One region of the Streptomyces sp. NPDC058295 genome, then DNA from elsewhere that is predicted to be linked to it. Evidence: riboswitches for the same ligand, from Rfam matches in the RefSeq annotation. Region 1 holds a riboswitch; each other region holds the start of a gene.
The links. Region 1 has a riboswitch for S-adenosylmethionine ahead of ACFVYS_RS21770 (amino acid ABC transporter permease). Riboswitches for the same ligand answer to the same signal wherever they lie in the genome.

Region 1 (9,624 bases):
CTGGGGCTTGCTCATGGTGGGGTCTCCCTCCCGCTCAGACGGCGGCGTAGCGGTTGGCGGGGCGGGGCAGGCCCAGCAGCCCGCGCAGGGTGTCGGCCTCGTAGGCACGGCGGAAGGCGCCGCGGCGCTGGAGTTCGGGGACCAGACCCCGGGTGATGGCCGGGAGGTCGTGGCCGGCGACGGCCGGGCGCAGCCGGAAGCCGGTCAGCCCGGACGCCTGGAAGTCCTGGAGCAGATCGGCGAGTTGGGCGGGCGAGCCGGCGAAGATGCGGGCGTCGCTGCGGTACTCCTCGCCGGCGAGGGCGTCGAGGCGGTCGCGCCGGGCGGCGGCCTCGGCCGGGTCGTCGTCGAGGAAGACCACCAGGTCCGCGAAGACGTGCAGCGGCTCGGCCGCCCGCCCTGCCCGTTCCTGTTCGGCGCGGATCTCGGCGACGATCGCACGGGCCTGGCCGGTGTCGTGCGGGGTGACATACCCGACGTCGGTGGCGCGGGCCACCAGACGGTAGGGGACCGTGTCGTGTGCGAGGGCGGTGACCAGCGGCTGGCCCTGCGGCGGGCGCGGCGTGATGGAGGGCCCCTTGACGCTGAAGTGGCGGCCCTCGAAGTCGATGTAGTGGAGTTTGTCGCGGTCGACGAATCGGCCCGTCGCCACGTCCCGGATCTCCGCGTCGTCCTCCCAGCTGTCCCAGAGGCGGCGCACGACCTCGACGTAGTCGGCGGCCTCGTCGAACAGCTCGGTCACCAGCTCCTGGGTGGCCGGGGCGTCGTAGGCCTCGATCCGGGGGATCGTGCGCCGGCCGAAGTGGGCGGCCTCGGTGGGGCGGGCGCTGATCTGCACGCGCAGGCCGGCGCGGCCGGTGCTCACATAGTCGAGGGTGGCGATCGCCTTGGACAGGTGGAAGGGCTCCGTGTGCGTGGCCACCACGGTCGGCACCAGGCCTATGTGGTGGGTGAGCGGGGCGACGCGGGAGGCGACGAGGACGGCGTCGAGCCGGCCGCGCACCTGGTCGGTGCGGTCGTCCGGGTCGAGGAAGTGGGAGGACTGCGGGCCGAGGCCGTCCTCGATCGTCACGAAGTCGAGCAGTCCGCGCTCGGCCTCGGCGACCAGGTCGGCCCAGTATCCGGCGGTGAACAGCTCACGGGGTCGGGCGACGGGCTCGCGCCAGGAGGCGGGGTGCCAGCCAGTGCCGTCCAGAGCGACGGCGAGATGCAGCGGGGAGGAGGAGGTCGAGGACACGAGGGTGCCTTCCTGGAGGTCCGTACGAGAGCGCCGGCCTGCGCGCGGAGACGGCGCGGGCACACGGCGAGGTGCGAGCGCGTCGAGCCGGGGGTCCACCCGGCCGAAGGCTGGGGAAGGATCAGGAGCAACAGAGCGCGCCGGCCACGCGCTGAAGGTCGATGTGGGGCCGGGAGTGGAGGTGTACGGCGTGGCGTATGTGGGTCACGTCCGCACCTCCCTCATTCCTGGCGCCGCGCGGCGCCTCACACATCTCTTCATCAGTCAGAACGCCGTGAAATCGCCGGATGTTCCCGGTGTGCGCACCGAGACGATGGTCGAGCGGCGGCGCAGGGTGAAGCCGAGGGACTCGTAGAGGCGGATCGCGGGGGTGTTGCCGACGGCGGCGTGCAGGAACGGGGTGTCGCCGCGCGCGCGGATGCCGTCGCCCACCGCGCGGATCAGCTGGGTGGCGAGGCCGTTGCCACGGTGGTCGGGGTGGGTGCAGACAGCGCTGATCTCGGTCCAGCCGGGCAGCCGCAGCCTCTCGCCGGCCATGGCGATCAGGCGGCCCCGGTGGCGGATGCCGAGGTAGGCGCCGAGCTCGACGGTCCGCCGCAGGAAGGGGCCGGGGCGGGTGCGGGCGACGAGGTCGAGGATCTCCGGCACGTCGTCGGGGCCGAGGCGTACGGCCTCGGGTTCGGGTTCGGTGCGGAACGCCTCGGTGGCGGCGAGTTGGACGCCCTCTCCCCCGCCGGTCACCTCCCAGCCGTCGGGTACGCGGTCGACGGGCTTGATGCGTACGGCCGTTCCGGGGCCGACGAGGGTGAGCAGGTCGGCCCAGGCGGCAGGGTCCCCGGGGTCGGCGAGGGCGGCGAAGGCGTAGACGTCGGCCGGGTAGCGGGCGGCGCGGCCGACCCGGTCGGCGAGGTGGGCGTGCGGGCCGTCGAGCGCGGCCCAGACGGCGTTGTCGAGGGGGTGCGGGCGGGTGGTGGTCGGAGCTCCGCCTCCGCGGAGGTCGATCGAGGTGGCCACGGAGACGGAGTCCCTTCCTGTCGTTGCCGTGTTGCTGTCGTTGCCGTGTTGCTGTCGTTGCTGTCGTGTCTCACTCAACCGGCGTACGTCACAGTTGTGGTGACGTCCGATCAGGAGTTGTCCAGCGGCAGCCCGGGCGGGTTGACCTCGGACTTGGCGACGGCCTCGTTGGAGAGGTTGTAGGCCGCCAGCCACTTCGCGTACTGACCGTGCTCGATCAGGTAGTTGATGGCGTCCGCGACCGGCTTGGCGAGACCGCTGTCCTTCTTGGCGGTGGCGGCGATCAGGCCCTGGAGCGTCTCACCGGCGCCGGAGAAGGTGCCCGCGTTGCGGGTGGCGTTGGCCTTGCCCGCGGTCTGGGAGACGTTGTAGGCGATGCCGGGGTTGGGGCCGAAGTACGCGTCGATCTTGCCGCTGGCGAGCGCCAGGTAGATGCCGTTGCGGTCGGGGTAGTACTTGACGGTGAGCTTCTTGCCCTCGGACTCCAGCTTCTTCTTCCACTCCAGCAGGATCTTCTCCTGGTTGGTGCCGGAGCCGACGGTGACGGTCAGACCGGCGAGGTTCTCGTAGTTGCCGTCGAAGTTCCACGTGCTGGACTTCTCGACCTCCCAGCCGAGGTTGTCCTGGCGGTAGGAGGCGAACTCGTACTTCTTCTTGCGCTCCTCGGTGTCGGTGATGTTCGAGAAGCCGACGTCGACCTTGCCGCTGTCGATGCCGACGAAGAGGTTCTCCCAGGTGAAGTTCTTCGTCTCCGACTTCAGGCCGAGGACCGCGGCCACCAGGCGGCCGAGGTCGGGCTCGGCACCGGTGAGGGTCTTCTGGTCGTCGCCGACGTAGGCGAGCGGGGCGAAGCCGGAGGGCAGGGCGCCGATGCCGATGTTCAGCTTGCCGCTCTTCCTGATCGCGTCGGGCAGTTCGGCGCTGATGGACTTGACCTCGGAGACCTTCAGGGCGGTCTCCTTGGCGGCGCCGTTGGACACCCGGCCGATGGTCACGCTGCCGGCCGCGCTGTCGGTCGTGGTGGCGGCCTCGGTCTCACCACCGCAGGCGGCGAGCCCGGTGGCGAGAGTGGCGACCGCGGTCGCCGCGGTGATGCCGCGAATCAGGCTGCGTCGGGTGAAGTGGGCAGACATGGCCATCCTTTGTGACTGATGTGACTGGGCGAGAGGGTGGTGGCGTGGGGGGAAGCCTGGGGCGCGTGGGTGTCAGAGCACCTTGCTGAGGAAGTCCCGGGTCCGCTCGTGCCGCGGTTTGTCGAGGACCTCGCCGGGCGGGCCCTGCTCGACGATCTTCCCGCCGTCGATGAAGACCACCCGGTCGGCGACCTCGCGGGCGAAGCCGACCTCGTGGGTGACGATGACGAGCGTGGTGCCGCTGGTCGCCAGGTCCTTGATGACGGCGAGGACCTCTCCCACGAGCTCGGGGTCGAGGGCGGAGGTGGGCTCGTCGAAGAGGATGACGCCGGGGCGCAGCGCGAGGGCGCGGGCGATGGCGACGCGCTGCTGCTGGCCGCCGGACAGCTGCCGGGGATAGGCGCCGGCCTTGTCGGCGAGGCCCACCCGGTCCAGGAGTTCACGGGCCAGTTCCAGGGCGGCGGCCTTGGCGAGTCGCCCGGTGGCGGTGGGCGCGGCGGCGACGTTGTCCAGCACGGTCAGGTGCGGGAAGAGGTTGAAGTTCTGGAAGACGAAGCCGATCCGGCCGCGCTGGGTCAGGATGGCCCGTTCGCTCAGCTCGCGCAGCCGCTCGCCGTGCCGGCGCACGCCGATCAGCTCGCCGTTGATGCTGACGTAGCCGATCTCGGGCTTCTCCAGGTGGTTGATGACCCGCAGCAGGGTGGACTTGCCGGAGCCGGACGGGCCGAGGATCACGGTGACCTCGCCGGGCCGCACGGTCAGACTCACCCCGTCCAGGACCCGGTGGGCGCCGTACCACTTGTGCACCTCGTGCACCTCGACGGCGGCGGGCACGATCCCGGCGGTGTCGGCGCTCGGCACGGTCTCGGCGGTCATACGGCGGCCTCCCGGCGGATGCGGGCCCGCAGGTCGGTGAGACCGGTCCGCAGTTTCTGGAGCGGCGTCGGCGGCAGGGAACGCGTGGCGCCCCGGGCGTAGTACCGCTCGACGTAGAACTGGACGACGGAGACGAGGCTGGTCAGGATCAGGTACCAGACGGTGACGACCAGCAGCAGCGGCACGATGTCGCCGGGGTAGGTGGCCCCCATGGTCTGCGCGGTGCCGAACAGGTCGAGCAGGGACACGTAGAAGACCAGCGAGGTGGACTTGACCAGGCCGATCAGCTGGTTGACGTAGTTCGGCGTGATCGACCGCAGGGCCTGCGGGAAGACGATCTTCCAGAACTGGTAGCGCTTGGGCAGCCCGAGGGCGGCGGCCGCCTCGTGCTGGCCCTGGTCGACGGAGAGGATGCCGCCGCGGACCACTTCGGCGGCGTAGGCCGCCTCGTTGAGGCTGAGGCCGACGACGGCGATCACCATGTCGGTGGCCAGCCGGGACTCGTCGAAGCGGAAGAACGCCGGGCCGAAGGGAACCCCCACGCTCAGGGTCTGGTACAGGGCGCTGAAGTTGTAGAGGAAGAGCAGCACCACGATCAGCGGGATGGAGCGCAGCGCCCAGACGTAGGTCCAGCTGACCGCGCGCAGCACCGGGCTCCTGGACAGCCGGGCAAGGGCGAGCAGGATGCCGCCGAGGAGTCCCAACACCGCGCTGTAGGCGGCGACTTCCAGGGTGATCAGCAGTCCGTCGAGGATGACAGGACGCAGGAACCAGTAGCCGAAGCGGTCCCACTGGTAGAAGGGGTTGGAGATCAGTCCGTGCGTGAACTGCGCCACCAGGACCAGGGCCACGGCGGTGGCGATCCAGCGGCCGGGCTTGCGCAGCGGCTGCACGCGCTGGGCGGTGAGCTTCTCCGGCGGGACGTCGATGGCGGGTGCGGGCTCGGCGAGGGTCACGGCGCCTGGGGGTTCACTCATGAGGGGCTCCGGCGGGAGTGGGACACCCCGGGTCACGGCGGACGTGCGTGGCCGGACGCGCTGCGTCGGGCGGCGGGGACCGCTCCGAGGGCGCGAACAGGGCATGGCGCACGGATGCGTACAGGAGACCGGGGTGGGGCGGACAACGGCACACCGCTCGGGCGGTGTTCGTCAGGAACGCGGCGGCGGGGCTGCGGTGCGAGGGGTTCGTTCAGCCCCGACAGCGGGCACGGCCCGGTGCGGTACACAGTGCGCTGTTCACGCGAAGGAGGTCGACGGCGCGGTTGGCGACGAGGATGTCGAGGTACGGCCGTACGCAGCCCCGGGGGCGACGCGGCGCCGTCCGATGAGCTGCGTACATGTCCGTCACCATCACTGTTCCGGCCCCTGAGGGGCCCTCGCGCTTACCGATACGTCATTACCGAAACGTCGGTCCGGTCGTCACCTGGGGCACCCCACCGCGGAGCGAGGGTTGCCGGTCAGCTAGCCAGGGCTTGTCGCTGACGCTCATGACCGTTCTGGGCCGTAAGTAAGACAGTTGCCCGAACGAATGTCAACGGCGGTCCGGTGGATGGACCGGGTCAGGGCCGGTTGACCTGCGGTCGGACCGCCGAACCGTCTGCCGCGTGGGTCTCCCAGTCCAGGATCTGGACGGCGGCGCCGGCGGCCTCCAGGCCCTGGCAACGGGCGTGGTGGCGGCGGGCGATGGCGTCCAGGTCGAGGTGGGCGCCGAAGGCCGGGTGAGCGGCCAGCCGGCGGGCGTAGGCCCACAGCGCGGGGTGGTCGGCGATGCGGTGCACGGCGGCCGCGTCCAGGTGGTAGCGGTGCACGGTGTCGAGTTGGACCAGGGCGACCCACAACTCCACGTCGGCCGCGGTGATCTGATCGCCGATCAGGTGTTCGTGGGCACCGAGCCCTCGCTCCAGCACCCCGAGCGTGGTGAGCAGCGTGTCCAGGGCGGCGGTGCGCTCCGCCACCTCGGCGTCGGCCGCTCCGGCGCGCTGCGCGGCCTCCTCGATGCCCTGGGCGCACATCCGCTCGACGGCCTCGATCTGCGACTCCTCGCCGCACGGGTACAGAGTGGGCCGGCCGCCGCCGAAGTGACGGGCCAGGTCCCGGGCGATGTCGGGGCCGTGGCTGCTGACGATGCGCCCGGACCAGTCGTCGCTGAGCACGGGTGCCAGGGCGGGTCCGGTGTACCGGTGCGCGCTGGCGTCGTACAGCGGACGCAGCGCGGAGTGGCCTCCGTCGGGGCAGTCCGGGACGGCGGGCAGGAAGGTGACCGGGCAGGCCTTTTCCAGGCCGAGGAGGCTGTGGGTGACGGCGATGCGCAGACAGTCGGGGTCGGCCGCCGCCAGATGGAGGCGGTAGCGGCGCGGCACCGCGTAGTGGCCGCTGCGCGCGTCCCGGCCGATCCGGCCCCGGAAGGCGGCGGCGGGCCGGGTGGACGGGTGGGCGGCCAGTGGTGTGACGGACATGACTCTCCCCGGGGGCGGGACGCACGAGGGACGTGCGCGCGGCGGATGCGACGTCGAAGAGGGAGGTGCGGATCTCGTCCGCACGTGCCGGGTGCGGCCGCGTCCTCGGGACACCGCCGGTGCGGTTCGGCGCGGGGACGGGCCCGGCTCAGTCCTGGAACCTGATGGCGCTGCAGACGCGCTTCAGGTCGATGTGACGGCGGGAGGTGAGAAGGGGTGACGACCACGCCGTGCGGCCCGCTCGGCCGGTGGTCGGCTCCAGTCGCCCCATTGTTTCCCTACCCGTTCACTAGGATTCCCGAACCGAGTGTCGATCCGCCTCGAGCCTCCGTCAAGGGGGCGTCCACCAGGTGAGTACCGGAGCACCGGCGCCACCCCGGGAGGGCCCGCTGTGAGTGGGCGGCCCGGGGACGCTCGGTCGCACGCGGGCAGCGCCCTCGCCACCCTGACGGCCGCCGGTTCGGCGGGTGAGCCGACGGCCTCGGCGGCGGCACCGACGAAGGGGGCGAGGGCGGCGAGGAGACGAGGGCGGCGGGCCGTCCGGCGCACAGGGTGGTCGCGGAGCCCGCCTCGACGATCCGGCGGGCCATGGCCGCTCCCTGGCCGCCGCCCGGTCCGATGAACCCGACGCGCGTGAGGCGCCTTCTCAGCTCTCCTGCCGGGGGCGCCAGAACACCGCCAGCAGCCCGGCCGTCGCGACGACACCCACCCCGAGCACCACACCGGCGCCCGTCCAGCCGGTCACCCCGATGTCCGCGGCCTCGTCCACCGCGTACTTCCCCGGGCCCCATGCCCCCAGCGCCACCGCGAGGACGCCCAGGACGAGGACGTACTCGTAGCCCTCCTTGAACACGAAAAAGCCGTTGCGGCGGTGTGCGAGCAGGCCCGCCACCAGCATCACGGACAGCACCGCCGCGCAGGCCAGTGAGGTCAGGAAGCCCGCCAACAGCAGGACGCCCGCGCCGAGTTCGGTGAGGACGCTGAGCCACGCCTGGAGTCTCGGGCGGGTGAGTCCGAGCCCGCCGAACCAGCCGGCGGTGCCGGATATGCCGCCTCCACCGCGCCAGTGGTTCCAGCCGTGCGCCAGCATCACCCCACCGAGCACGACCCGTACGAGCAGCAGTGCGGTGTCCGAAGCCTCACCCATCGCCATGTCCTCTTCTCCGTCGGCAGCGCCCGTACACCCGGCGCGCACTCCTTGACGAGGATGGGCGCGTGCGGGTGGTGGGCGAGAGCGGTACGGCCGTCGCCGGTGTCGTGGCCCGCGCCCGCCTGCTCGTGGCGTACCACCCGTGGGGCTCCGGTGAACATGGAAGCGAGATGCACAAGCAGCGGGACGCCGGCCGAGAGCCGGGTCGACTCCTCCTGCCGGCCCGCCCGGTGCCGCTTGCGCGCGGGCGGGGACGAGCCGATGCCGCGGCCGCCGTGCGGCTGCCGCCAGGGGGGCGGCCGGCGCCCGCAGGGCGACGGCACGCGGCCCCGCCTCCCGGACGACCGCCCCCGGGTCCTCGGCCGGGGCGCCGGGCCGCGAGGCCCGACCGAACCCCGGACCTCCCTCAGGTGCGGGACTTCGTCGTCGCGGCGAAGGCGTCGGCGGCGGCGAGGTCGAAGTCGCCGTGGTCGCTGCCGAGCCCCTGCGCGACGAGTGCGGCGGCAGCGCTGCCGAGGACGGCGGCGTCGCTCGGCGTACGGCCCAGGCTCACGCCCCGCAGATAGCCGGCCGAGAACGCGTCACCGCACCCGGTGGTGTCGACGACGTCGACCACGAAGGCGGGGACCGGTTCCGCGCCGTCCGCGGTCACCACGAGCGCGCCGTCGCCGCCGCGGGTGACGGCGACGACGCCCGCTCCGGCGGCGAGGAGCTTGCGCGCGCCCGTCAGCAGGTCGCTCTCGCCGGTGAAGCCGAGGACCTGGTCCTCGTTGGGCAGCAGATGGTCGATGTACGGCAGGGCCGCCTCGATCTGCTCGAAGCTGCCGAGGACACCAGGGGCGAGCAGGTCCACGGAGGTGACGACACCGTGTTCCCTGGCGTACGACAGGATGCGCGTGGCGGCCTCGACGCCGATCAACTCCGGTCCGCCCAGGTGCAGATGGTCGGCCTGGGCGAGGTCGTCCCAGGGGACGTCGTCGAGGCCGTAGGTGATGTTGGCGCCGAGCAGGTGCAGCGAGGGGCGGTCGCCGTTGGGCCGGATCGGCAGCACGCTCGCGGAGGTGGCGGTGTCCGTGCGGCGGACCAGGAACCCGGTGTCGATGCCCGCCCGGTCCAGCAACCCCACCAGCAGGTCGCCGGTCGGGTCGGAGCCGATGGCGCCGGCGCTGCGCACCTGCGCGCCCAGCTTGGCGAGGGTGAGCGCCGTGCCGCCCGCGGTCCCGGCGGCGGTCATCCGGATGTCGTCGACCAGCGTCGCGCCCTGGCCCTCGGGTATCTCCTGCACCGGCCGCACCAGCACGTCCAGGACGTGCACGCCCATGGTGAAGACCTTCATCGGCTTTCCCCCTTCATCGGCCTCGTCGCCTCAGCGGCGTCATCGGCTCTGTTCCTGCGCGGGTGGTACGGGGTGGGTGGTGCCGTAGCCGCGGGCGATCGCGGCCTCGATCACGGCGAGTTGCTGCCGCTCGTCGAGGAAGCGGGGCCGGCCCATGGCGGCCGCGCGCTGGTAGACGCCGCAGGCCCATTCGAGCAGCAGCGCGTTCTCCACGGCCTTGTCGAGGGTCGTTCCGTGGGTGACGGCGCCGTGGTTCGCCAGCAGGGCGGCGCTGCGGCCGTCCAGCGCGGTGAGTACCGACTCGGCGAGTTCGGGGGTGCCGAACGTGGCGTAGGGCGCGACCCGCACCGTGCCACCGAGGGCGAGCAACTGGTAATGGATGCAGGGCAGTTCGTCGAGCACGCAGGAGACAGCGGTGGCCAT
Region 2 (9,624 bases), on a different contig from region 1:
CGAGCGTGCGGGGGTCCAGCAGGGTGAGGGCGGTGACCAGGCCGTCGGCGAGCGCGTCCACGGCCGTCTGCCAGACCCGGACGGCGTTCGGGTCGCCGGACGTGACGGCCTTCGCGCAGTCCGCGGCGTCCGCCTCCGGGTCCCCGCAGGCCGCCGCCCATGCCTCGCTGACCGCCGCGGCCGACGCGAAGCGCTCCAGGCAGCCGTGCTGTCCGCACGGACACGGGGTTCCGCCGGGCCGTACGACGATGTGGCCGATCTCGCCCGCGAAGCCGTGGGCGCCCGCCTCCACCCGGCCGTCGACGCCGATCGCGCCCGCGATGCCGGTGCCCAGCGCCACGAACAGGAACCGGTCCGCGCCCCGGGCCGCGCCGATCCGGCCCTCGGCGAGGCCGCCGGTGCGCACGTCGTGCCCGAGGGCGACGGGAGCGCCGAGGCGGTCGGCGAGCAGTGCGCGCAGCGGGACGTCCCGCCAGCCCAGGTTGGCCGCGTAGGCGGCGACGCCGTTCGCCTCGTCGACGATGCCGGGCACGGCCACGCCCGCCGCGGCCGCGGGCTCGCCGAACTGCCGGGCGCCGTGTTCGCGCAGCTCGGCGGCGAAGTCGAGGATGCCGGCGACGACCGCGTCGGGTCCGCGCTCACGGCCGGTGGGCCGGCGGGCCCGGTGCAGCAGTGCGCCGTCCGCGCCGACCAGGGCGGCCTTCATCCCGGTGCCGCCCACGTCCAGGGCGATGACATGTCTCACGGGGACAGTGTGGACCGAGGACCCGCGAGAGGTCTAGTCCACTCGCGGGTTGTGGGGGTACCGTGCCGCCCCGGAGGCCGAAAGAGGTCTAGTCCACATAGGTGGTGTAGACCTTAATCCGGATAACGGTCCATTGGTATGAGCAATCAGTTGGGAGCGTCACGGTGCAGCGGCGGGCACGGAAGTCAGGAACGATCACGGGAGCGGTCGCGGGGGTGTCGGCCCTCGGCATGGCCGCGGTCCTCACCGGCTGCGGACTCTCCGGAGACTCCGACGACGTCACCCTGAGACTCGTCGCCGCCGACTACGGCGACAGCAGTGCCAACAGTTCGAAGAAGTACTGGGACAAGCTCGTCGAGGGTTACGAGAAGGACCACCCCGGCGTCACCGTCGACGTGACCGTCTACTCCTGGAACGACGTGGACGCCAAGGTCAAGGCGATGGTCGACGCGGGCAAGGCCCCCGACATGGCCCAGATCGGCGCGTACGCCGACTACGCGGCCGCCGACCGGCTCTACAAGGTGAGCGATGTGCTCTCCATCCCCGTCGAGGCCGACTTCGTGTCCCAGCTCGCCAACGCGGGCGAGGTGCAGGGGGTGCGGTACGGCATGCCGTTCGCCTCCTCCACGCGGCTGCTGTTCTACAACAAGACCCTCTTCGCCAAGGCCGGCCTGACCCCGCCGACCACCTGGGCCGAGCTCGCCGAGGACGCGAAGGCGCTCAAGGACGAAGGCGTGAAGTACCCGTACGCGCTGCCCCTCGGGTCCGAGGAGGCACAGGCCGAGACCCTTCAGTGGCTGCTCAGCGGCGGGGGCGGCTACACCCAGACCGTCAGCGCCTACAGCATCGACTCCACCGAGAACGTCGAGACCTTCGACTGGCTGAAGGACGACCTGGTCGGCAAGGGCCTCACCGGGCCGGTCGCGCCGGACAAGCTGAACCGGGCCGCCGCGTTCGCCGCCTTCGCCGCCGGCGACGTGGGCATGCTCAACGGGCACCCCTCGCTGATGAAGGCGGCCGCGAGCAAGGGCGTGAAGTTCGGCATGGTGCCGATGCCCGGTGTCGCGGGACCGACCAAGGTCTCCATGGGCGTCGCCGACTGGATGACCGCCTTCAAGCAGAACGGACACGCCGAGCAGGTCGGCGACTTCCTCGACTACGTCTACAGCGAGAAGAACGTGCTGGACTTCTCCCGCGAGTACGACCTGCTGCCGGTCACCAACTCGGCCTCCCAGGTCATGAGCGCCGCCAAGGAGGACGCCGACCTCAAGCCGTTCCTCGACGAGCTCCCGCTCTCGGAGACCTACCCCGTCGGACGGACCTCCTGGGCGAAGGTCAGCGCGGAGATCAAGAAGCGGATCGGCCAGGCCGTGACCGCGAACGGCGACCCGGCCGGCGTACTGGGCGAACTCCAGACCGCGGCCACGACGCTGGACACCGGCACCGGCTGACGAGCCGGCCGGCGCTGGGCCGCTGTCGGTGCCGGGCGTTACCGTGCGGACATGGAGAGGCGAGCGGAAGCGGACGAGCTGGGGGCGGGGGAGCGGGGCATCCTCGCCCTGGAGCGGCGCGGGTTCTCCGGCCCCGGCGCGAAGGAACGGGCGATACGCGAGGAACTGGACCTGTCCCCGGTCCGCTACTACCAACTCCTCAACGCCCTCCTCGACGACCCCCGCGCCCTGGCCCACGACCCGGTCACGGTGAACAGACTGCGCAGGGTGCGGGAGGCGAGGCGGGGGGAGCGCTAGCCGCGGGCGCGCGTTGGTTATCGTCGGTGTATGGGCACCCACGAGACGCACTCCTCGGAACCCGAACCCCTTTCCGTCCCCGTTCCGGTCACCCCGGCGGGCCGCGCCGCGCTCGACGCGATCCTCGGCCGGCCCTCCACCACGCTCGTCGCGCTCGACTTCGACGGCACCCTCGCCCCGATCGTCGAGAACCCGGAGGACGCCCGGGCGCACCCCGACGCCGTCCCCGCGCTCACCGCCCTCGCGCCGAAGGTCGCCGCCGTGGCCGTCATCACGGGGCGGCCCGCCGAGGTCGCCGTACGGCACGGCGGATTCGCCGGGGCCGAAGGGCTGGAGCACCTCTGCGTCCTCGGCCACTACGGCGCCGAACGCTGGGACGCCCGCACCGGCGCCCTGAGCGCCCCGGACCCGCACCCCGGAGTGGCCGCCGTCCGCGCGGAACTCCCGCGGGTCCTGGCCGCCGCCGGGGACCGGCCGGGCGTCTCGGTCGAGGAGAAGGGCGGCCGGGCCGTCGCCGTCCACACCCGCCGCGCCGACGACCCGCAGGCCGCCTTCGAAGCGCTGCGGGCCCCGCTCACCGACCTCGCCACCCGGCACGGTCTGATCGTCGAACCCGGCCGGATGGTCCTGGAGCTGCGCCCGCCGGGCACGGACAAGGGCGTCGCCCTGCTGGAACACGTCCGCGAGACCGGCGCGCGGTCCGTCCTCTACGCCGGTGACGACCTCGGCGACCTGCCCGCCTTCGCCGCCGTGGAGAAGCTCCGCGCGGACGGCGTACCCGGGCTGCTGGTGTGCAGCGGCAGCACCGAGGTCGGCGAACTCGCGGAGCGCGCGGACCTCGTCGTCGACGGGCCCGCCGGCGTCGTACGGCTGCTGCGGGAGCTGGCCGCTCAGCTCGGCTGAATCTCCCGCAGGGCGTTCAGCTGGTCCAGGAACCACCGGGCCGGGGGAAGCGCGGTCGCCGCCGCGGACAGCCGCTTCGTGCGCTCGGCCCGCTCCTCCGGCTTCATGGTCAGCCCCTCGTGCAGGGCGCGGGCGGTCTCCAGGATGTCGTACGGGTTCACCGTGATCGCGTCCTCGCCCAGCTCCCAGTAGGCCCCCGCCTCCCGGGACAGGACCAGCGCGCAGCCCTCGTCGGAGACGACCGGGACCTCCTTGGCGACCAGGTTCATGCCGTCGCGGATCGGGTTCACCATGGCCACGTCGGCCAGCCGGTAGGCGGCGAGGGAGCGGGCGAAGTCGTCCTTGAGGTTGAGCAGGACCGGGGTCCAGCCGGGCGTGCCGTAGGCGTCGTTGATCTCCTCGGACAGGCGCCGCACCTCGGCCATGTAGTCGCGGTAGACGGCGAGGTCCTGGCGGGAGGGGTAGGCGAAGGCCACGTGGACGACCCGCTCGCGCCACTCCGGGTGGTCGTCGAGCAGCTGCCGGTAGGCCAGCAGCCCGCGCACGATGTTCTTGGACAGCTCGGTGCGGTCGACGCGGACGATCGTCTTGCGGCCCTCGCCGATCTCCGCGCGCAGCGCCGCCATGCGCTCGTCGACGTCCGGCCGGTGCGAGCGCTCGCGCAGGAAGTCGGCGTCCGCGCCGAGACCGTGCACGCCGATCCGCGTCTTGCCGGGACCGCCGGCGAACTCCGCACAGCACGCGGTGAACGCGTCCGCCCAGCGCCGGGTGAGGAAGCCCAGGCGGTCCGCGCCCAGCATGCCGTGCAGCAGCTGCTCGCGGATGTCCCCCGGCAGCAGCGCGAAGTAGTCCACCGGCGCCCACGGCGTGTGCGAGAAGTGGCCGATGCGCAGGTCGGGGCGCAGCTCACGCAGCATTCCCGGCACCAGACACAGGTGGTAGTCCTGGACGAGGACCGCCGCGCCGTCCGCCGCCTCCTCGGCCAGCGCCTCCGCGAACGCCCGGTTGTAGGCCTCGTACGATGCCCACTGGCGGCGGAACTCCGCGTCGAAGGCGGGCTCCAGCGGTGTCTGGTAGAGCAGGTGGTGGAGGAACCACAGCACGGAGTTGGCGATGCCGTTGTACGCGTCGGTGTGCACGTCGGCCGGAACGGCGAGCATGCGCACGCCCTCCTCGCCGACGCCGCGCCGGACCGCCTCCCGGTCGCCGTCGGAGAGCGCCGAGCACACCCAGAGGGCGCCCGCCTCGGGTCCGATGGCCGACAGGCCGGAGACCAGCCCGCCGCCGCCGCGTTTCGCGTGCAGCGAGCCGTCCTCGCGCAACTCGTAGGAGACCGGACCGCGATTGGACGCGACCAGCACCTCGGCGGCCCGGGCGGCAGTGTCGTGCGTGGAAGCCATATGCCCAACCTAGCCCGGTCGGGAAACGCTCAAACGTACGGTCGCGCTGCGTGGACGGGCCGTGTCCGGCCGTGTCGCCGCTGTCGGCGCCATGCCGTATACGGCCCGTCCCGCGGTCACGCGACCTTGCGGGTCGCGTACTCCGCGATCTCCGCCATCGGCGGCCGTTCCTCGGTGTCCACGGAGTACGTGCGCGGCTCGAAGCCGTCCGTGCTCCGTTCGAACTGGGTGAGGGACGGGCGGATCAGGTGCCCGCGGGCCAGCCGGAGCTGGGCGGTGCGGTAGATCGCCGCCGCCATCCGGCCCAGCGCCTGCCCGTCCTGGTGACGGTGCTTGCGCACACCGATGTCGACCTGGGCGAGGGCGTCCAGGCCCACCAGGTGCAGGGCGTCCACCAGCATGCCCAGCTCCACGCCGTAGCCGACGGGGAAGGGCAGCTGCTCCAGCAGGCCGCGGCGGGCCGCGTACTCGCCGCCGAGCGGCTGCACGAACCCGGCCAGCTGCGGCCAGTGCATGTTCAGCAGCGGTCGGGCCATCAGCTCGGTGACCCTGCCGCCCTGGCCGGCCGCGCCGCCCAGCGGACGGTCGTACATGCCCTTGACCAGATCCACCCCGGGGTCGGTGAGCAGCGGGCCGACGATCCCCGAGACGAAGTCCGAGGAGAACTCCCTCAGATCCGCGTCGATGAAACAGACGATGTCCCCGGTGGTGACCAGCAGGGAGCGCCACAGGACCTCACCCTTGCCGGGCACGGCCGGTATCCGCGGCAGGATGTCGTCCCGGTGGACGACCCGCGCGCCGGCCGCCGCGGCCACCTCGGACGTACGGTCGGTCGATCCCGAGTCGACGACGACGATCTCGTCGACGAGCGGGACCTGGTGCATGAGGTCGTGCCGGATGACCGCGACGATGTCACCGACCGTCTCCTCCTCGTTCAGCGCGGGCAGGACGACGGACACCGACTGGTTCGTGGCGCGCTTCGCGGCCAGGATCCGGTGGAGCGGACGATCGGACGCGGACCAGGAGCGGGTGGCCAGCCAGCGCTCAGTTTCTCGAAGCACAGTCTGCGGCTCCTCACTGTCGTGATCACACCGGGTGCACGGAAGGTGACCGTGTGATCCATCTCGCGGTTCGGACGACTATCTCAACTGTCCTGGCCTTCGGTTACAGTCTTGAACAACGCGGATGACCATCGCATGTCCGAGGTCGCCCCCCGTTCACAACTTCATACCGCTCATCCAGAGGGGCAGAGGGATACGGCCCGATGAAGCCCCGGCAACCCTCCAGCCGGTCTCGTAACGATCACTGATCCACGTGGTGATCGCTTCGCGAGGCTCCCGGCTCGGGAAGGTGCCAAATCCGTCTCACGGCGAGATGCGTCGTGAGGAAGATGAGGAGAAAGGGCCTCGCCTCACATGGCTGCGCAGACTGTTGCAAGCACCACCGACTCTACGACGTCCTCTGCTGTCGATCTCGGTCCGGCCGCCGCGTTGAGCTGCCGCGAGTGCGGCCACCGCGTGCCCCTCGGCCCGCTCTTCGCCTGCGAGGAGTGTTTCGGCCCGCTCGAGATCGCCTACGACTTCTCCTCCTACGACACGGAGGAGCTCCGCAAGCGCATCGAGGCGGGGCCCGCGAACATCTGGCGCTACGCGCCGCTGCTGCCCGTCCCCGCGGACGTGGCCGACAAGCCGAACATCAACCCCGGTTGGACCAAGCTCGTCCAGGCCGACAACCTCGCCCGTGAACTGGGCGTCGACGCCGGCAAGCTCTTCGTCAAGGACGACTCCGGCAACCCGACGCACTCCTTCAAGGACCGGGTCGTCGCCCAGGCCATCGAGGCCGCCCGCGCGTTCGGCTTCACCACGCTCTCCTGCTCCTCCACGGGCAACCTGGCCGGTGCCGTCGGCGCCGCCGCCGCCCGGGCGGGCTTCCGGTCCTGCGTGTTCATCCCGCACGACCTGGAGCAGGGCAAGGTCGTCATGGCCGCGATCTACGGCGGCGAACTCGTCGGCATCGAGGGCAACTACGACGACGTCAACCGCTTCTGCTCCGAGCTCATCGGCGACTCGGCGGGCGAGGGCTGGGGCTTCGTCAACGTCAACCTGCGGCCGTACTACGCCGAGGGTTCCAAGACGCTGGCGTACGAGATCTGCGAGCAGCTCGGCTGGCGGCTGCCGGACCAGCTGGTCGTGCCGATCGCCTCCGGCTCCCAGCTCACGAAGATCGACAAGGGCCTCCAGGAGCTGATCAACCTCGGGCTGGTCGAGGACAGGCCGTACAAGATCTTCGGCGCGCAGGCCGAGGGCTGCTCCCCGGTGTCCGTGGCCTACAAGGCCGGGCACGACGTGGTCCGCCCCCAGAAGCCGAAGACCATCGCCAAGTCGCTGGCCATCGGCAACCCGGCGGACGGTCCGTACGTCCTCGACATCGCGCGGCGCACCGGCGGCGCGGTGGAGGACGTGAACGACGAGCAGATCGTCGACGCGATCAAGCTGCTGGCGCGGACCGAGGGCATCTTCGCGGAGACCGCCGGTGGTGTGACGGTGGGCGTGACGCGCAAGCTGATCGAGAGCGGTCTGCTCGACCCGACGCTCACCACCGTCGTGCTGAACACGGGCGACGGTCTGAAGACGCTGGACGCGGTGGCCGACGCCGGCCTGACCGCGACCATTCGCCCGACCCTGGAGTCGTTCCGGGACGCGGGTCTCGGCTGAGAGATTTGTTGTTCGTCTGCGGGCCGTGGGGCCGGTCGCGCCCACGCGCCGGCAGCCGCACGATCCAGACAGCCCCGCGCCCCTCTGGGGCGCTCCGCCTGACCGGAGGTCGAAAGTCATGAGCGTCACCGTCCGCATCCCCACCATCCTGCGCACCTACACGGGCGGCGCCGCCGAGGTGAAGGCCGAGGGCACGACCCTCGGTGAGGTCATCGCGGACCTGGAGAAGAACCACACCGGCATCGCCGCCCGGGTCCTGGACGACCAGGGCAAGCTGCGCCGGTTCGTCAACGTGTACGTGAACGACGACGACGTCCGCTTCGAGCAGGGTCTGGAGACGGCCACGCCGGAGGGCGCCGGCGTCTCGATCATCCCGGCCGTCGCGGGTGGCTGACCGTAGTTCAGTACCCATCGGTAGTAACCGTCGGTAACAGCGATTACCGAGCGTTCATCGAATTGCCCTCTCCGCGATAGAAGCGGAGGGGGCAATTCAGTGTGGTTGAGCGCGGTACAGTTGGGGAACCCGGTCCGGATCACCGGATCCGGAGCCTTTTATTTCTGCCCCGCGCCCGACAAGAAGCAGCCAATGTGTGCGCCTCTTTTGTGGCTTTTGCGGCATATGTAGGGCCCGACTTGCCCTTAATTCAGGCGAATTCTCGCCACATTACGGATCCCGCCCGTCCGGAATTCTCGTCCAAGTGACCTGTTGCAGAGGGCAGTTGGACAGATACATTCGGCCGCGGTCGACGCGTTCCGGCGCACGCCCCCAAGCCAACCGGGGGGTGAGGTCTGACCCGGGTCCGCGAAGTGTGGGTCCGTGCAAGGGCCAGTAATAGGGGAGTTAGGCATGGCTCAGGGCACCGTCAAATGGTTCAACGCGGAGAAGGGGTACGGCTTCATCGCGGTCGACGGTGGTGCGGATGTTTTCGTCCACTACAGCGCGATTCAGATGGACGGCTACCGCACCCTGGAAGAGGGTCAGCGGGTCGATTTCGAGATCTCGCAGGGTCAGAAGGGGCCGCAGGCGGACATGGTCCGGCTCGCGACCGGCTGAAGCACGCGCCGACTGAAAGCGTCGTTCTTCTGTACAACTGACGAAGGGCTCGCACTCCCACGGGGGGCGAGCCCTTCGGTCTGTCCGGGGGCGTCCGCGAGGCGTCGGCGGGACGTCCGTGAGGGGTGTCCGGAAGGGCACGGGTCCGGTGGAGGCGCTTGCACTCTCATGGGTCGAGTGCTAATCATTGGCGTTAGCACTCTGAAGGTGAGAGTGACAACGAGGACCGGGTCGGTGAGGCCCGCAGGCCAGGTGGGGCAAGGAACCACGAGGCCGGCGAGCCGTCCGTCGCGGGCGCCAGCGCGGTCCGGAGCAATCCACCCCAGTCCGGGAGGACCACTTCACATGGCCAAGATCATCGCGTTCGACGAGGAGGCACGGCGCGGCCTCGAGCGCGGCATGAACCAGCTCGCGGACGCCGTGAAGGTGACGCTCGGCCCCAAGGGCCGCAACGTCGTCCTCGAGAAGAAGTGGGGCGCACCCACGATCACCAACGATGGTGTTTCCATCGCCAAGGAGATCGAGCTCGAGGACCCGTACGAGAAGATCGGCGCCGAGCTGGTCAAGGAAGTCGCCAAGAAGACGGACGACGTCGCCGGTGACGGTACGACCACCGCGACCGTCCTTGCCCAGGCCCTGGTCAAGGAAGGCCTGCGCAACGTAGCCGCCGGCGCCAACCCGATGGCCCTCAAGCGCGGTATCGAGAAGGCCGTCGAGGCCGTCTCCGGTGCCCTGCTCGAGCAGGCCAAGGATGTCGAGACCAAGGAGCAGATCGCTTCCACGGCCTCCATCTCCGCCGCCGACACCCAGATCGGCGAGCTCATCGCCGAGGCGATGGACAAGGTCGGCAAGGAAGGCGTCATCACCGTCGAGGAGTCCCAGACCTTCGGTCTGGAGCTGGAGCTCACCGAGGGCATGCGCTTCGACAAGGGCTACATCTCGGCGTACTTCGCCACCGACATGGAGCGTATGGAGGCCGTCCTCGACGACCCGTACATCCTGATCGCGAACTCCAAGATCGCGAACGTCAAGGACCTGCTCCCGCTCCTCGAGAAGGTCA
Region 3 (9,624 bases), on a different contig from region 1:
GTAGCGCACGACGGTGCCGGTGCGCGGGGCGTGCAGCACCTGGCCGTTGCCCGCGTAGAAGCCGACGTGGTGCTGGTCGCCGTAGAAGATGACGAGGTCGCCGACCTTGAGGGCGCTCTGCGAGTAGATGCGCGTACCGGCGTTGGCCTGGGCCTGCGAGGTGCGCGGGATGGAGACGCCGGCCTGGGCGTAGGCCCAGGAGGTCAGACCCGAGCAGTCGTACGTCGCGGTGCCGGTGGCGCCGTACTGGTAGGGCTTGCCGAGCTGGCTCTGGGCGGCCTGGAAGGCGGCCATGGCCCGGCCGGAGCCCGTCGGGGAGTCGCCGAGGTCCACCCGGTCGCCGGCGTCGCGGCTGGCGCGGGCGTCGGCGGCCGCGAGGGACGCCTGCTCCTTGGCCGTCAGCGTGTTGAGGAGCTTGCGCGCCTCGGTGAGCTTGGCCTGGACTTCCTTCTTCTTCTTGCCCAGTTCGGTGCGGGTGGTCGCGAGGTCCTTGAGCTTGGTGGACGCCTCGCTGCGCTCCTGGGCGAGCTCGCGCTGCTTCTCCTGGATCTTCTTCAGCGCCTCGACCTGCTGGGCGCTGAGCTGGTCGGCGGCGGACGCCTTGTCCAGGTAGTCGTCCGGGTTCGAGGAGAGGAGCAGCTGCAGGGAGGGGTCTATGGACCCGGTGCGGTACTGGGCCGCGGCGGCCAGACCCATGGAGTCGCGCAGCTCGTTGAGGTCGGCCTGACCGCGAGCGACGTTGTCCTGGATGGTGGAGATCTCCTTCTGGAGCTTCTCCTGCTTCTCCTTGGCACCGTTGTACTTCTCGGTGGCCTGCTCCGCGTCCTCGTAGAGCTTGTCGACCTTGGTCTTGACCTCGTCCTTGGTGAGCTTCTCGCTGGGTGCCGCGTTGGCGGCCTGCGAGCTCAGTACGACGGCAGCGGCGGCTGCGGTGGTCAGCACGGTCACGCGTGCGCGACTCGGCTGCTTCGGTCGACGGTGGGACGCCACGGAGACGGGCTCCTTCTTTTGAGTGATCACCCGTTTGGAGATGCGAGCCCTGACCTTAGTGACCTCGCCGTGATCAGTTCAAATCCTCAGGAGAAAAAAACCCATCATGCGACGCAGTTTTTTCAATCAACTCACGTGTAGTCATGCTCGATTGACGCTACGTTGCGTGACGATCCCACCAATTCGGGCAATAAACCTGGAACTTCGACGTTTAGGACAGCCGCTTCAGAAGTACCGCGGAAGCCACCGGTCGGGCACCCGCCTCGGCGATCCCGTCGGCCACCTCACGGTCGGTCGAGGCGACGATGACCGGCCGCCCCGGCGGCTCGGCCCGCACCAGCTGACGGATCAGCTCGTCGGCCGTGACACCCGGCTTGGAGAACAGCACCCGCACCCCGCGCGGCGGCGCGAGCAGCACCGGAGCGGCCAGTTCGGCCCCGTCGAAGACACAGGTGACCTCGGCCCCGGTCTGCGCGGCGAGCTGCGAGAGCTGCCCGAGAAGCCTGAGCCGCTGCTTCTCCAACGGCATCTGCGGATAGCCGGTCTTGGTGACGTTGTAGCCGTCGACGACGAGATGGGCCTGGGGCAGCGCGAGCAACTGGTCGAGAATGGCCGGATCGTTCTCCGACAGAGCACGGGTGGCGATGTCCTTCGGGGTCATTCGTCCCGGTTCGACCGCGTCGACGGTTGCCGCAGGACGCACCGACACCGGCGGCAACGCCAGTTCCCGCCGCAGCCCTTGGGCCGCGTCGAGCACCGTGTCCAGCAGCAGCCGCAGCCGCATGTCCTCGACGCTGCGCCCCTCGCGCGCCGCCCGCCGGGTGGCCTCCAGCGCCGCCTCCACCTCGCCGAGCCGCGCCTTCAGCCGCCGGGTCTCGCTCTCCGCGGCCGACACCTGGGTCTGCCCCTCGGCGCGTACGGTCTCCAGCTCGCCGCGCACCTTGCGCAGCGCCGCCTCGCCCCGCTTCACGTCGCTGAGGGCCGACCGCAGCTTGCGATGGAGCGATTCCGCTTCCTTCTTCGTGGCGTCCAGTTCGGCGCGCAGCCCCTCGCTGCCCGCCCGGGACTGCTCACGGGCGCGGTCGAGCTCCTCGCGCAGCCGCTCCAGTTCGGCCCGGCTCTCCTCGCCGGCCCGCTCGGCGTCCGCCCGCTGGGCCTCCTCACCGGCCGCGGTGACCAGCTTCACCCAGCCGGTGGGCCGCAGCACATAGGCCGCGGCCGCCACTTCGTGCGGGTCCGCGGCCGGGGTCGGCGAGCCGGAGTCGAGAGCGCCGGCGAGTTCCGGCTGGGCCTCTCTGAACTTCTCGGCGATGCGCTGCCGGAAGAGCGGATCGGTCTCCAGCGCGGCGGCCATCGCGTTGCCCGCGAACTTCGCCCGCCGGTTGGGTGCGAACCGGGCGTACTGCCGCAACTGGACGGGCAGTTCGCCGACGGTCAGCCCGCCGAAGCCGTCGGAGACGATCTGTACGACCCTGCGCCGCACGCCGTCCGGCAGCGGACGGTCGAGCATCTCGGCGGCGCCGTCGCCCGGCCCCCCGCCTGCGCTCTCCACCATCCGTCACACCCCAATACTGTGCGGGCCTCCCCCACTCTCGGCTTCGCTCGAGCGGGGGGACCCCCATCGTCAGGAACCGGCGCCCGGCCGATCCACGAGTTCCACCTGGTCCACGGCGTTGCACCAGCGGCACCGCACCGACTCGATGGTCTCACTGACCACCTCGCGCTCCTCGACCTTCGGCTCACCGGCGAGGTCGAGGTGCACGTACTCGACGACCTTCGACGAGCGCGTCACGTCGAACCGCGTGAGGTTGCCGCAGAGCGTGCAGCGCCACCGCGTCGCGGCGGTCGGCAGGGGAACCGTCATCGTGGCTATCCGCTTCCTTCTAGTGTCGTGCTTCCGGTTGTCGGGGTCGGGCCGGAGGCTCCCCCGCGCGTATGGCTCGTAACCCTACGGCCTGGCGGGTACTCGCCGCCCATCCGTCCGCGGCGGCGAGGCGGTCCGGACGAGTGCGTCTGCTTACGTCATGCTTTGTTCTCATGATCGGCGACTGGAACGGGACGGTCGGCAGGGTGGTCCGCAACCGCCCGGCGCCGGTGACCTACGCACTGATCGCCCTGTGCTGCCTGATCTTCCTGATCGGGCCCGCCTCGGGCTTCAATCCGTCGTACGGCTCCGGCGACGAGCTGCTGGCGGCGCAGCGCGCCTATTTCCGGCGCTGGGGCGTGGTGCCCGGCGAGCTCTTCGAGGGCGCGCCACGGGCCGCCCTGACCCCGGCCACGGCCCTCTTCGTCCACGGCAGCTGGGTGCACCTGCTGGGCAACATGCTCTTCCTCTACGTCTTCGGGACGATGACCGAGGACCGGATGGGCCGCGTCGAGTTCACGTTCTTCTACCTCGGCTGCGGCTACCTGGCCCTGCTGGGCTACGCCGCCGCCAACGCCGAGTCGTCGCAGTCCCTGGTCGGCGCCTCCGGGGCGATCTCCGCGGTCCTCGGCGCGTTTCTGTATCTGTTCCCCCGGGCGCGGGTGACCAGTCTCCTGCCGTTCCTGTTCTTCCTGCCGCTGCGCTTCCCCGCGTGGGTCGTGCTGCCCTTCTGGGCGGCCCTGCAGTGGGTGGCGGCGGGGCGGGCCGCCCAGGGGCCGGGGGTGGCCTATCTGGCGCACCTGGTGGGCTTCGGCCTGGGACTCCTCTACGCGTGGGCCCGTTTCGGAATGGGGCGCCCGAAGGGCGGCCCGGGAAGGGCGGCGGTGGGGGACGGGCGGGCGACTAGAGTGAAGCCCGCCCCAGCTCCGGCTCCCGAGGGAGAGAACCAGCCGTGATCACCGCGATCGTCCTCATCAAGACCAGCGTGGACCGGATTCCCGAGATCGCGGAGCGGATCGCTTCGCTGGACTCCGTCAGCGAGGTCTTCTCCGTCACCGGGACGTACGACCTGATCGCCATGGTGCGGGTGAAGGAGCACGAGGACCTGGCGGAGGTCATCCCGGGCAGCATCAGCAAGATCCCCGGGGTGGAGGGCACGGACACGCACGTCGCCTTCCGCACCTACTCGCAGCACGACCTGGAGGCGGCGTTCGCGATCGGGCTGGACTCCTGACCGGCTGACACCGCCTCCCGGCGGACCGTCGCTCAGACCGCGGGCACGCAGCGGCCGTCTTCCGTCCGGTACTGCCACCGCGCGCCCTCGCTCACCAGTTCGCGCACCGCGCTCACGAAGCGCTCCACGTGCTCGTCCGGGGTTCCCGCGCCGAAGCTCACCCGGATCGCGTTGAGCGACTTCTCGCCGGGAGCCGCCTCGGGGGCGCCGCACTCGCCCTGGTTCCGGGGGTCGCTGCCCAGCAGGGTACGGACCAGGGGGTGGGCGCAGAAGAGGCCGTCGCGGACCCCGATGCCGTACTCGGCGGACAGGGCGGCGGCGAAGTGGGAGCTGTTCCAGCCCTCGACGACGAAGGAGATCACGCCGACCCGCGGGGCGTCGTCGCCGAACAGGGACAGCACCTTCACCTGCGGGACCTCGGCCAGACCGGCCCGCACCTTCGCGATCAGGTACTCCTCCCGGGCGACCAGGCTGTCGAAGCCCGCCTCGGTGAGGGCCTTGCACGCCGAGGCGATGGAGTAGGCGCCGATCACGTTCGGGGAGCCGGCCTCGTGGCGGGCGGCGCTCTCGTGCCACTCCACGTCCACTCCCCCGTCCTCGCGCCGCGTGACCTTGCGGCTGGCGCCGCCGCCCGCGAGGTACGGGTCGGCCGCCACCAGCCAGTCGGCGCGGCCGGCCAGCACGCCGGACCCGAAGGGCGCGTACAGCTTGTGACCGGAGAAGGCGATCCAGTCGACGTCGAGCTCCCGCACGGAGACCGGGTGGTGCGGGGCCAGCTGGGCCGCGTCCAGGACGATCCGGGCGTCGTGGGCGTGCGCGGCGGCCGCCAGCTCGCGTACCGGCCACAGCTCGCCGGTGACGTTCGAGGCGCCGGTGACGCACACCAGGGCCGGGCCGTGGGGGTCCCGGTCGGCGAGGGCCCGCTCCAGCGTCTCGACGGCCTGGCGCGGGGTGCGCGGGGCATCCAGGTAGGTGACCCGGGCGTCCTGCCAGGGCAGCAGCGAGGCGTGGTGCTCGGTCTCGAAGACGAAGACCTGGCAGCCGGCCGGGAGGGCCCGCGCCAGCAGGTTGAGGGAGTCCGTCGTCGAGCGGGTGAAGACCAGCTGGTCGTCGGGGCGGCAGTCCAGGAACTCGGTCACCGTCCTGCGGGCGTTCTCGAAGAGGTCCGTGGACAGCTGCGAGAGGTAGCCGGCGCCCCGGTGGACGCTGCCGTAGTACGGGGCGTAGGCCGCCACGTCGTCCCAGACCCGCTGGAGGGCGGGGGCGCTGGCCGCGTAGTCGAGCGCCGCGTAGGTGACCTCGCCGCCCGTCACGAGCGGGACGGTGACATCCCGGCCGAGAACGGGCAGCGGGGCACAAACGGTACGGGCGGCGGCAGCGGTGGAGACAGACATGGCGAACTCCCGTGAGAGGCAAGGGGGAACCGCCGTGCGAGCGGACATGGCTCTAGCACGGAGGAAGTGAAAGGGGTGTGCGGAGGCGGGGCTCTACGCCCTATCGCATTCGCTTGCTCACGGAAGGCTCCCTCGAACGACCAGGACCCCTGGCGGTACTCACTCAGAAGAGTGCGAGGGGTCCGCGCTTGCCGTAGACCTCGCTGCCTACGACCTGGTCTTCACCCGGGGCACCCCGCCACGGACGGAGGGTTGCCGGACAGTCGGCCGGGGCCTCATGACTGTCACTCATGACCTGATACAGGAACGTACGTGAAGTGATCGCCGTCCCGCAACCCGTGTCCGGATCGCGGGACGACGGTCAGCGGAGAGCCGTCACGCCTGGGTGGCGGCCACCCAGCGGTCCAGCGCCCGTTTGGCCGCACCCGAGTCGATCGACTCGGCCGCCTTGGCCATGCCGTCGCGCAGTTGCCCGGCAAGGGTCCCGGAGCCCGGCTCCAGGGCCACCAGCGCCGCCGCCGAGTTCAGCAGCACGGCGTCCCGCACCGGGCCCGTCTCGCCCTCCAGCAGGCGGCGGGCGACCTCCGCGTTGTACGACGGGTCCCCGCCCCGCAGCGCCTCGACCGGGACCAGTTCGAGCCCGACGTCACGCGGGTCGAAGGTCTCCTCGGTGACCTTGCCGTCGCGGACGACCCACACATGGGACGTGGCCGTCGTGGTCAGCTCGTCGAGACCGTCGTCGCCCCGGAAGACCAGGGACGAGTTGCCGCGCTCGGCGAAGACGCCCGCGACGACCGGCGCCATCCGCGGGTCCGCGACCCCGACCGCCTGGGCCCGCACCTTGGCGGGGTTGGTCAGCGGGCCGAGCACGTTGAACACCGTGCGGATGCCCAACTGGCCGCGCGCGGCGCCCACATGACGCAGCGCCGGATGGAACTTGATCGCGAAGCAGAAGGTGATCCCGGCCTCCTGGGCCACCTCGGCCACCCGCCGCGGGGTCAGCTCCAGATTGACGCCGAGCTTCTCCAGGACGTCGGAGGCGCCGGACGCGGAGGACGCCGCCCGGTTGCCGTGCTTGACGACCGTGGCACCCGAGCCGGCCACGACGATCGCCGACATCGTGGAGATGTTGACCGTCTTCGCGCCGTCCCCTCCGGTGCCGACGATGTCGACGGTCCGGCCGGGCACCTCGATCAGGTTGGCGTGCTCGTACATCGCCCGGACGAGCCCGTTGATCTCTGCGACGGTCTCGCCCTTGGCCCGCAGCGCCACCACGAACCCGGCGATCTGCGCGTCGGTCGCCTCGCCGCGCATGATCCGGTCCAGCGCCCAGAACGTGGCGTCGGCGTCCTGGTCGCGGCCGTACAGCAGACCGTTCAGTACCTCGGGCCAGGAACGGCCCGCCGCGGTGTCGCCTCCAGCGGGGGTCACAGCGCTCATAGCCGCTCCTGCGTGTGTCGTCGTGTTCGTCGGGTACGTCGGACGTCGTGTGCCGTCGTGCGCCTCGTGACAAGGTGCACCCCACCCTATCCAGCCCGTGGGCACGGCAAAGGGCCCCGTCCGAAGACCGGACGGGGCCCTTTCCTGCGGCGTGGCGACGCCTCAGCGATCAGTGGTGGCCGTGGCCGCTCGTGATCTCCTTGTACTCCTCGACGGTGGCCTTCGGAATCTGCTGGTCCTCACCGAAGTACGCCCCGCTGATCTTGGCGCGGAGCTTCTCCTTGCCCTTCACCTTGCGCTCGACGCCGTTCTCGTCGACGGCGGCGCCGATCGCGGCCGGCTCGTACTGCTCGTGCGCCGTGAGGGTGTGCAGCTGCTCCTGGCTGAGCGGCTCGTGGATCTCGATGAACTCACCGTGCGGCAGGCGCTTGATGGTGCCGGTCTCGCGACCGTGCAGCACCTTGTCCCGGTCCCGGCGCTGGAGGCCGAGGCAGATCCGCTTGGTGACGATGTACGCGATGACCGGTCCGGCGATGAAGAAGATCCGGACGAACCAGGTGATCGCGTTGATCGACAGGTGGAGGTGGGTGGCCCAGAGGTCGTTGCCACCGCCGACCAGCATGATCATGTACATCGTGACCCAGGCGACACCCAGCGCGGTGCGCGTCGGGGCGTTGCGCGGGCGGTCCAGGATGTGGTGCTCGCGCTTGTCGCCCGTGACCCACGACTCGATGAAGGGGTAGAGCGCGAGAATCGCGAGCAGCACACCGAACAGGACCAGCGGGATGAACACACCCAGGACCAGGGTGTGGCCCCAGATGTTGATCTCCCAGCCCGGCATGAAGCGGATCAGACCCTCGGCGAAGCCCATGTACCAGTCGGGCTGGGCGCCGGTGGACACCTGGTCCGGACGGTAGGGGCCCATGGCCCAGATCGGGTTGATCTGCGCGATGCCCGCGATGACCCCGATGACACCGAAAACCAGGAAGAAGAAGCCTCCGGCCTTGGCCATGTACACCGGCAGCAGCGGCATGCCGACGACGTTCTTGTTGCTCTTTCCGGGGCCCGCGAACTGCGTGTGCTTGTGGTAGAAGACCAGGATCAGGTGGCCGACCACCAGCCCGAGCATGATGCCCGGCAGCAGCAGGATGTGGATCGAGTAGAACCGCGCCACGAAGTCGTGGCCCGGGAACTCCCCGCCGAACAGGAACATCGAGATGTACGTGCCGACGATCGGCATCGACAGGATCGCGCCCTGGGTGAAGCGGACACCGGTGCCGGAGAGCAGGTCGTCCGGGAGCGAGTAACCGGTGAAACCGGTGAACATGCCGAGGACGAACAGCAGGAAGCCGAACAGCCAGTTGATCTCACGCGGCTTGCGGAACGCGCCCGTGAAGAACACCCGCATCATGTGCACGAACATGCCGGCGAGGAAGATCAGCGCCGCCCAGTGGTGGATCTGCCGGATGAGCAGACCGCCGCGCACGTCGAAGGAGATGTGCAGGGTCGAGCTGAACGCCTCGGACATCAGCTGTCCCTGGAGCGGGACGTAGCTGCCGTGGTACTCCACCTCGTTCATCGACGGGTGGAAGAACAGCGTCAGGTACACACCCGTGAGGATGATGATGATGAAGCTGTAGAGGCAGATCTCACCCAGCATGAACGACCAGTGGTCGGGGAAGATCTTGCGCATGTTGGCCTTGGCCAGGGAGTAGATCCCCAGCCGGCCGTCGGCCCAGTCGGCGATCCGCTCGCCCGCCGGAGCCTTCCCGCGGTCGCGGGCTTCGGTGCTCTCGGTCTTCTCGTTCGTGCTCATCCGCGCTCCCAGAAAGCAGGACCGACGGGCTCTTCGAAGTCGCCGAGCGCCTCGAGATAGCCCTCGTCGTTCACACCGATGCGCAGCTGCGGCAGGGCGTGGCCGGCGGGACCGAAGATCACTCGGGCACCGTCGGAGAGGTCGAAGGTGGACTGGTGGCAGGGGCACAGCACGTGGTGCGTCTGCTGCTCGTACAGCGAGATCGGGCAACCGACGTGGGTGCAGATCTTCGAGTACGCCACGATGCCCTGGTAGGACCAGTCGAGTTCCTGCTTGTCCTTGATGTTGTCCGGCTGGAGCCGGACGATCATCAGGGCCGCCTTGGCGATCTCGTTCTGGAACTCCTCGTCGTGCTCCTCCAGGCCCTCGGGCTTGGCGAAGGTGAGCGAACCGACGGCGACGTCCGAGGGACGCAGCGGCTCGTTCGTGTTCATGTTGACGAGCAGCTTGCCCTTGGCCCACAGCGTGTGACGCAGCTTGTCCTCGGGCAGCGGGCCGAGGTCGCGCAGCAGCACGACACCGGACAGCGGCACGAGGGTGAGCGCGCCGAACATCGTGTTGCGGATCAGCTTGCGACGGCCGAGCGCGGACTCCTTGGCACCCTGCTTGAAGTCCGCGTGAACCTTCGCACGGACCTCGGGGGGCGCGGCGATCGCGTGCCGCTCGTCGGCGACCTCCACGTCGGACATCAGGGTGCGGGCCCAGTGGACCGCGCCGGCGCCGATGGTGAACAGCGCCGTGCCCAGCGTCAGACCCAGCGCGAAGTTCAGCGCGCTGAGGTGGCCGATCGGGAACACGAAGATCGACTTGTCGGCCGGGATCGCCACGTACGAGGCGATGAAACCGACCGTGGCGAGCATCGACAGCGTGAACAGGAAGGCGACCG

Region 2: linked by a shared signal. The riboswitch ahead of thrC (threonine synthase) and the one ahead of ACFVYS_RS21770 (amino acid ABC transporter permease) in region 1 are both predicted to bind S-adenosylmethionine.
Region 3: linked by a shared signal. The riboswitch ahead of ACFVYS_RS36700 (aminotransferase class V-fold PLP-dependent enzyme) and the one ahead of ACFVYS_RS21770 (amino acid ABC transporter permease) in region 1 are both predicted to bind S-adenosylmethionine.

What each region holds. Positions count from the first base shown of each region.
Region 1 is NZ_JBHVYO010000019.1:133,153-142,776, forward strand. It holds gene ACFVYS_RS21740 (NtaA/DmoA family FMN-dependent monooxygenase) at 1-15, opposite strand, end outside; gene ACFVYS_RS21745 (LLM class flavin-dependent oxidoreductase) at 35-1,237, opposite strand; gene ACFVYS_RS21750 (putative leader peptide) at 1,359-1,490, opposite strand; gene ACFVYS_RS21755 (GNAT family N-acetyltransferase) at 1,502-2,251, opposite strand; gene ACFVYS_RS21760 (transporter substrate-binding domain-containing protein) at 2,362-3,384, opposite strand; gene ACFVYS_RS21765 (amino acid ABC transporter ATP-binding protein) at 3,457-4,260, opposite strand; gene ACFVYS_RS21770 (amino acid ABC transporter permease) at 4,257-5,237, opposite strand; SAM riboswitch class IV at 5,633-5,752, opposite strand; gene ACFVYS_RS21775 (glutathione S-transferase C-terminal domain-containing protein) at 5,819-6,715, opposite strand; gene ACFVYS_RS21780 (DoxX family protein) at 7,362-7,862, opposite strand; gene ACFVYS_RS21785 (hypothetical protein) at 7,805-8,188, opposite strand; gene ACFVYS_RS21790 (carbohydrate kinase family protein) at 8,272-9,201, opposite strand; gene ACFVYS_RS21795 (class II aldolase/adducin family protein) at 9,241-9,624, opposite strand, start outside.
Region 2 is NZ_JBHVYO010000006.1:238,905-248,528, reverse strand. It holds gene ACFVYS_RS09275 (ROK family protein) at 1-745, opposite strand, end outside; gene ACFVYS_RS09270 (ABC transporter substrate-binding protein) at 976-2,196, shown strand; gene ACFVYS_RS09265 (DUF3263 domain-containing protein) at 2,248-2,493, shown strand; gene otsB (trehalose-phosphatase) at 2,524-3,396, shown strand; gene ACFVYS_RS09255 (trehalose-6-phosphate synthase) at 3,384-4,796, opposite strand; gene ACFVYS_RS09250 (glucosyl-3-phosphoglycerate synthase) at 4,913-5,857, opposite strand; SAM riboswitch class I at 6,028-6,193, shown strand; gene thrC (threonine synthase) at 6,212-7,510, shown strand; gene ACFVYS_RS09240 (MoaD/ThiS family protein) at 7,629-7,904, shown strand; gene ACFVYS_RS09235 (cold-shock protein) at 8,358-8,564, shown strand; gene groL (chaperonin GroEL) at 8,910-9,624, shown strand, end outside.
Region 3 is NZ_JBHVYO010000052.1:37,777-47,400, reverse strand. It holds gene ACFVYS_RS36725 (NlpC/P60 family protein) at 1-990, opposite strand, end outside; gene ACFVYS_RS36720 (NYN domain-containing protein) at 1,202-2,545, opposite strand; gene ACFVYS_RS36715 (hypothetical protein) at 2,615-2,854, opposite strand; gene ACFVYS_RS36710 (rhomboid family intramembrane serine protease) at 3,028-3,810, shown strand; gene ACFVYS_RS36705 (Lrp/AsnC family transcriptional regulator) at 3,807-4,088, shown strand; gene ACFVYS_RS36700 (aminotransferase class V-fold PLP-dependent enzyme) at 4,121-5,482, opposite strand; SAM riboswitch class IV at 5,662-5,778, opposite strand; gene trpD (anthranilate phosphoribosyltransferase) at 5,858-6,922, opposite strand; gene ACFVYS_RS36690 (cytochrome bc complex cytochrome b subunit) at 7,092-8,738, opposite strand; gene ACFVYS_RS36685 (ubiquinol-cytochrome c reductase iron-sulfur subunit) at 8,735-9,624, opposite strand, start outside.